2 linked regions of the Thalassoroseus pseudoceratinae genome follow. The protein of the gene in region 1 interacts with the protein of each later gene in a pairwise test. Links are inferred from orthologs where the notes say so. Each region holds a gene or a part of one and is shown in the gene's direction. Other genes may lie near its edges. The genes, in order: ribD and accC.

What was found.
Region 2: the proteins of ribD (region 1) and accC interact in binary tests that used the Escherichia coli proteins (3 or more experiments, as listed by UniProt). The link is inferred for Thalassoroseus pseudoceratinae from one-to-one orthologs.

Annotation. Positions count from the first base shown.
Region 1 is NZ_JAALXT010000007.1:399,139-402,400, reverse strand. The notes cover bases 74-3,010. They hold ribD (bifunctional diaminohydroxyphosphoribosylaminopyrimidine deaminase/5-amino-6-(5-phosphoribosylamino)uracil reductase RibD), read left to right. Parts: upstream 74-946; coding sequence 947-2,074; downstream 2,075-3,010. Other genes in these bases: G6R38_RS24035 (sialidase family protein), read right to left, coding at 2,108-3,010; G6R38_RS24045 (SEC-C domain-containing protein), read left to right, coding at 74-677. Also shown: more of G6R38_RS24045, read left to right, coding at 1-73; more of G6R38_RS24035, read right to left, coding at 3,011-3,106; G6R38_RS24030 (glycoside hydrolase family 5 protein), read right to left, coding at 3,171-3,262. UniProt on the Escherichia coli protein: Converts 2,5-diamino-6-(ribosylamino)-4(3h)-pyrimidinone 5'-phosphate into 5-amino-6-(ribosylamino)-2,4(1h,3h)-pyrimidinedione 5'-phosphate.
Region 2 is NZ_JAALXT010000002.1:281,332-284,474, forward strand. What follows is about bases 16-2,833. They hold accC (acetyl-CoA carboxylase biotin carboxylase subunit), read left to right. Parts: upstream 16-661; coding sequence 662-2,005; downstream 2,006-2,833. Other genes in these bases: G6R38_RS06745 (M24 family metallopeptidase), read left to right, coding at 16-55; accB (acetyl-CoA carboxylase biotin carboxyl carrier protein), read left to right, coding at 96-608; G6R38_RS06760 (Minf_1886 family protein), read left to right, coding at 2,291-2,701; G6R38_RS06765 (hypothetical protein), read left to right, coding at 2,698-2,833. Also shown: more of G6R38_RS06745, read left to right, coding at 1-15; more of G6R38_RS06765, read left to right, coding at 2,834-3,143. UniProt on the Escherichia coli protein: This protein is a component of the acetyl coenzyme A carboxylase complex; first, biotin carboxylase catalyzes the carboxylation of the carrier protein and then the transcarboxylase transfers the carboxyl group to form malonyl-CoA.

The DNA of each region.
Region 1 (3,262 bases):
TCTGCGATCGCAACGCGTTCATTCTCGATGTGCCGGAAATGATGCAACGGCTGGAACTTCCCGCATCCGAGCCGATCGAAGTCACCAACGACCTGCCCTTGGGTTCGTTCTCGGTGATGAAAATGCATCGCCTACCAATCGATCAACTCGACGATACGCAACTCAACTACGTGTTGAACCGTGCGTTGTTGCTGCGGCATAACAAGTTCCTCGAAATGACGCTTCGCGAGGCTTTGTCTCGGGAGAGTTGTCGAGGATCGCTGGACTTGGACCGTGCGTTGTACACGCTGTGCGAACTCGCCCGCGACCGCAACGATCGGGAAGCGGCGTTCGATTGGATTCGCCAAGGCAAAGAACACGCAGCCACCACGGAAGACGCCTTCGCTCAGATCGTGCGATGGGAAATCCGTGAGTTGTCACTCCGAGTCGAAGACCCGACCGACGCCGAACTCATGCCGTTCGCGCAACAGTTGCTCGATCGTTACGCCAAGAAAATTCCTCAGTTGGCCGAACACGTGCAAATGGTCTTCGAAGCGTACGGGTTGCAACTTCCCGAGCGGGTCGAAGTTGGCGGCGTGAGCGGTCAAGTTTCGAGTGGCGGCCTGTGGACACCAGACTCCGCCAGTCAAGCACCGGAGAACGCGACCCGGAAGCTCTGGATGCCGGGTGAAGATTAGATCGAATTCCGGTCTTCTGTGTTCGTGATGGCCAAAAAAAGACGTTGTTTTTTTGGCCTCATGAGACGGAAACCGCTACGATCAGGAGTAACCCGATCGAGTTGTTTGTCGGAACTTCTTGTCGGTGAGTTTGGTTGTTGATACGTTTGATGATATTGGGTGTCACTGACGCAGCTGGTGGCACTCAATCAACGATTCGAGGTTGATTGCATTTCTCGCAACATTCGTGAATCTTCCTGATCACGATAATTTCGCAGCACGGATTTTTGATGGTCGCACGGTTGGACACGCACGAAGAAGCCATGCGGTGGGCGTTAGAGCTTGCCGTTCGCGGCTTGGGCATGGTCGAGCCGAATCCGGCAGTCGGTGCAGTCGTCGTGAATGCCGACGGTGAAGTCATCGGCGAGGGTTGGCACGAACGGTTTGGCGAATCCCACGCCGAGGTCCACGCACTCGAGCAAGCCGGCGCGGATGCCAGCGGAGCCACGTTGTACGTCACGCTGGAGCCGTGCAATCATCACGGAAAAACGCCGCCGTGTGCTCAAGCTGTGATCGACGCAGGCATTCGGCGAGTCGTCATTGGCACGCACGACCCCGCTCCTCATACTGCCGGGGCCGGTGTTCGAGCCCTCGAAGCGGCGAATATCGAAGTCACGATTGGCGTATTGGAAGACGATGCAAAATCGCTGATTGCACCGTTCTCCAAATTGATCCGCCTCGGTTTGCCGTTCGTCCATGCGAAATGGGCGATGACGCTCGATGGAAAAATCGCCTCGCGAACCGGGCAATCTCAGTGGATTTCCAACGAGTTGTCCCGGCGAACGGTGCATCATCTGCGAAGCCGAATGGACGGCGTTATGGTCGGCATCGGCACGGCCATCGCGGACAATCCGCAACTGACCGCGCGTCCGCCCGGACCACGCTCGGCAACCCGCATCGTCGTCGATGCTCTGGGCCGATTGCCGTTAGACAGTCAATTAGTCCAAACCGCTGGCGAGCATCCCGTGTTGCTCGCCACTTCGGAACGGGCATCGGCCGAGAGCATCGAACAATTCCGAGCCGCCGGTGTCGAAGTTCTTGTGTTGCCCACGACCGCCGATTCCGATGGCACATCGCCGAAGGTTTCACTTCCGGAATTGTTCTTGGAACTGGGTCGGAGGAAGATGACGAACGTGTTGGTCGAAGGCGGCGGTGAGTTGCTGGGACAATGTTTCGATGATGACCTCATCGACGAATGCCACGTGTTTGTGGCTCCGAAACTGCTCGGCGGAACCGATGCCATCACCCCACTGGCCGGTTTGGGGTTGGAAACCGTCTCGCAAACCCCGCAACTCGAAGAAACCGTGGTTCGTCCGCTTGGTAGTGATGTCTACATTCGCGGACGAGTCGTGCGTTGAACCCCGACACGGTTTCGATCTGGCTTCGCGGTTCTACTTCGGAGCAACTTCCACCTTGGCCAGATAGATGGCCGTTTTGCCCTCGTGAGATGAGTAATAACTCACCCACAGCATGTCGTCATGCCAAGCGAGACCGGCGTAACTGGTGTCGCCGCCGGAGGGAAGTTTCAAAGCTTCTGTGAGTTTTGCATTTTCCGGATCGAGCCAACAGATCGACGTCCGAACCGGCGAGTCATACAACCGAACCGCCGCCAAAAAACGACCGTCCGGAAGACGAATCATGTGCGGACCGCCGATCCGCTTATTGAGCGATTTCCACTCCCATTCGGTGTACGGTGGCGACGATTTGCCAATGTAACCGGAGTTCGGTTTTCCATCCTGACGCAACAAGCAATAGCCGGTGTCGTCGGGTGTGAACACGACAGACGTTTCGTTCGGGTAAGTTCCCTCGACCGCCACTTTCTCAATGAGCGTGTCGAAAGTTTTTCCATCGGAACTGCGGAACAATCGCAAACAGCGATCTCCCTTCCCACAACCGTAACCGAATCCGTACGCCTTGTTATCTTGCCAAGTGATTCGCCAAAGCCAGTTGTCGTGATCGCCGACTTCGTATTCTTGGCTCCAGTTTCGACCGTCCTCGGAGAACCAAACGAGCGATTGGTGCTTGTAGGTTTTCGGGTCGTTCATGGCTTCCGCTCCAGACAGCATCAAACGCCCATCCGGAGTGGTCGTAATTTTGGCATCGCGGAGGTCGGAGTCGTCGGAAGTGACCAACGCCGCCGATTTCCAATCCTTGCCATCCACCGAAGTGATGACCCGCAACGCTCCATCTGCCGAAACGTGACCTTTCCCCTCTCGAAACACACAGAACCAGCGATCCTGAAACCGAATTAAATCCGTAAACGCATTGTGGGGAGCGTGGTCCCAAATGCGTTGTGATTCGACGAGTCGTAACTCGCTTTCGTCTTCGGCCTTCAAAGTCGTGACGAGCAGGCAACTCGCGATGAGTGATGACGTTAACAGTTTCAGCACAGTTCAGTCTCCCGGTATCAAAGGGTTGGTGAAATCCTGGTGATTGCAAATCGAGTCCGGTGCGTTATCGCTTCATGTCTGCTGAGTTCTTCTGGAAAAATTCCAACCATTGACGAGTGATCGCCGCTGAAATGGTTTTCTCCTCTTGGAGTTCAT
Region 2 (3,143 bases), on another replicon or contig:
CGAAGTGTTGACGTCCGTTCCCAAACAGTGGGATGAGGCGGTTGTGGCTCTGTAATCATCAGGCAGCGGAAAACGAGAGTCAAAGAGGCAGAAAAATGGATCAGGAGCACAACGACTCGCCACAGGCTTCGGAAAGCGGTTCGTTCGATCTCGATAAACTCCGAGAGTTGGTCGAGATGATGGAAAAGCACGAACTGACAGAAGTTTCGCTCCGACGTGGTCGAGAACGCTGGCATCTCAAGCGGGGACCGCAAGAGGTCTACCAGACGACACCGGCTGCGTTTGCAACACCAGCTCCCGCACCAGCGGCACCTGCACCGACACCGGCAGCCAGTGCGCCCGCAGCAGGGGAAGCCGAACCGGCGAAACCTGGCATGGTCATCAAGGCGGAAGCCGTCGGAACCTTCTACACGGCTGCCTCACCGGATGACCCACCGTTCGTGCAAGTTGGCTCGCGGGTCGAACCGGATACCACGGTTTGTCTTATCGAAGCCATGAAGGTGTTCAATCAAATTCCAGCAGGCCTCAGCGGGACCATCGCAGAGGTTCTCGTCGAGAACGGCGAAGCTGTCGAATACGGAACACCCCTGTTCCGAGTCACCCCGTAACCCTGTGACTGTCCGCGAAATTCCAGAGCCGCGACCGACGTCGTCGAGAAATCATGTTCCAACGCATTTTGGTGGCCAACCGAGGCGAAATCGCCCTGCGAATCATTCGAGCCTGTCGTGAGATGGGCATCGAAACCGTTGCGGTCTACAGTGAAGGCGATCGCGACGCGCACTATCTGAGTTTGGCGAACGAGGCTTATTGCATCGGCCCGGCGTCCGCATCGGACAGCTACTTGAACATCAAGCAGATCATTTCGGCCGCCGAGGTCGGAAATGTCCAGGCGATCCACCCCGGGTACGGGTTTCTTTCCGAGAATGCCCACTTTGCGGAAGTCTGCCGGGATTGCAAAATTGCCTTCATCGGACCACCGCACGAAGCGATGGCCAAACTTGGTGATAAAGTCACCGCGCGGGAAATCGCGGAGTCAGCGAACGTCCACACCGTGCCGGGTAGCGATGGCCTTCTGACGACTGAGCAAGAAGCATTGGAGACGGCGGAGCGGATTGGTTATCCGGTCTTGATCAAAGCCACCGCTGGTGGTGGTGGGAAGGGCATGCGAGTTGCCCGGAACGATATCAGCTTGAAAGCCGGTGTGAAGCAAGCCGCACAGGAAGCGGAAAAGGCGTTCAAAAACGCCGGTGTTTATCTCGAAAAATACATCGAGCGTCCGCGTCACGTCGAAGTCCAGATTCTGGCCGACCAACATGGGAATGCGGTTCACCTCTGGGAACGTGATTGTTCCTTGCAGCGGAAGCACCAAAAACTCGTTGAAGAATCACCCGCACCGAATCTGCCGTTGGCCGTCCGACAAGATATCTGCAAGTCCGCCGTTCGGTTGGTTCAAACGGCCGGTTACTACAATGCGGGAACCGTCGAGTTCCTCGTCGACCAAGACAACCAATATTACTTCATCGAAGTGAATGCCCGGATTCAAGTCGAACACCCGGTGACGGAGCAAGTCACGGGAATCGACCTAATCAAACAGCAGATTCGAGTGGCCGCCGGTGAGGAATTGTCCCTGCGTCAACGTGATATCGAGTGCAACGGATCGGCTATCGAAGTTCGGATCAATGCCGAAGATCCCGACAACGACTTCCGTGGCTCACCAGGACGAATCACCAAACTCCGTTTGCCAGGTGGGCCCGGTGTTCGGTTTGATTCCCATGTCCACGAGGGATATTTCGTCCCGCCGTACTACGATTCGATGATCGGCAAACTCATCGTGCACCGAGAGAGCCGAGCCGAATCCATTGCTTGCATGCGTCGTGCCCTCGACGAATTCGAAATCGAAGGCATCAAGACGACCATTCCACTACTGCGGAAAATCTTCAATCACTCCGCATTCAGCGATTTCCAGGTCGATACCACGTTTATCGAACGCACCTGGATGAGCTGATCGGGCGACGGTTCAAGTCGGAAGAATACGGGCTTGTGTTCGCGGAATCGCTTCGGATTCCGCGGAAAGACTTACAACGGGCGAGACTCGTCTGCGCTGATCCTCGCATGTGGTGATTGCCTCGACGTACAAACGTCCGGGAATTCTTTTCAAACAACATCGAGACTCGGATTGCCAGAGGTCGGAAACTTGTTATCCTGAACCTCAGAGGCCCGCGATGGATTGTGCGACCTCCATGATTGTGAACCAATCATGCATTGATCCTCCTGACTCAGACAACTGCCCATGCCCACCACCAGTAAGTCTCGCCAGGCGACCGCACGGTTTCGTTACCATCACAATGCCTACCGGTTTCTGTTCTCGGCACTCCGTCATGTTCAAGACGAACGCCAAGACGACCTCGGGCTGGAATCGAGCGACGACTCTGACGATGCCCACGTCACCGGCCAGGAATTGCTGGAAGGTGTACGAGAGTTGGCTCTCTTGGAGTTCGGTTGCTTGGCCACCACAGTGTTTCGACGCTGGGGCGTGACGTGCACGGAAGACTTCGGCAAGATGGTTTTCGAAATGGTCGATCGCGGTGAAATGCGGAAGACTGAACAAGACTGCATCGAAGACTTCATCGATGTCTACGATTTTGAAACTGCGTTGGATCAGGGGTATCGGATCGACGCCAGCCAGGCGTTCAAGCGGTGAACTCGGAAAGTCGGGCCACGCCGAAAACAACCGATTCTACCGCTGAAACCAACGTGGTCACGATCGATGCCGTCACCGACATCAAACACCGCCGCTGCTTATTTGCGGCAGTGGCTTTCGGGGCCATTTGGTTGACCGCGCTCGCCGTTCTTGCATGGCAGACCGCGAATCCGGTGACCGTCAACCAAGGGCAGATTCTGCGGTCGACGAGAATCGTGATTGGTACTCTCGACGAAGATCGTGGATTGCTCATTGTCGAGGAAGAACGAATCGATAATGAGGCATTCCCACCGAATGTCGTGGTCACGAATCTCGACCAAACCCGACTGAAATCTGGTGAGCGTTATATTGTGCCGCTCCAACGAGACACCGGAAAATCTGGCAGCCCATCCAAACCGGCCTGGGAAGTCACACCGAGTCAACTGCCGACCCAAGAACCGCT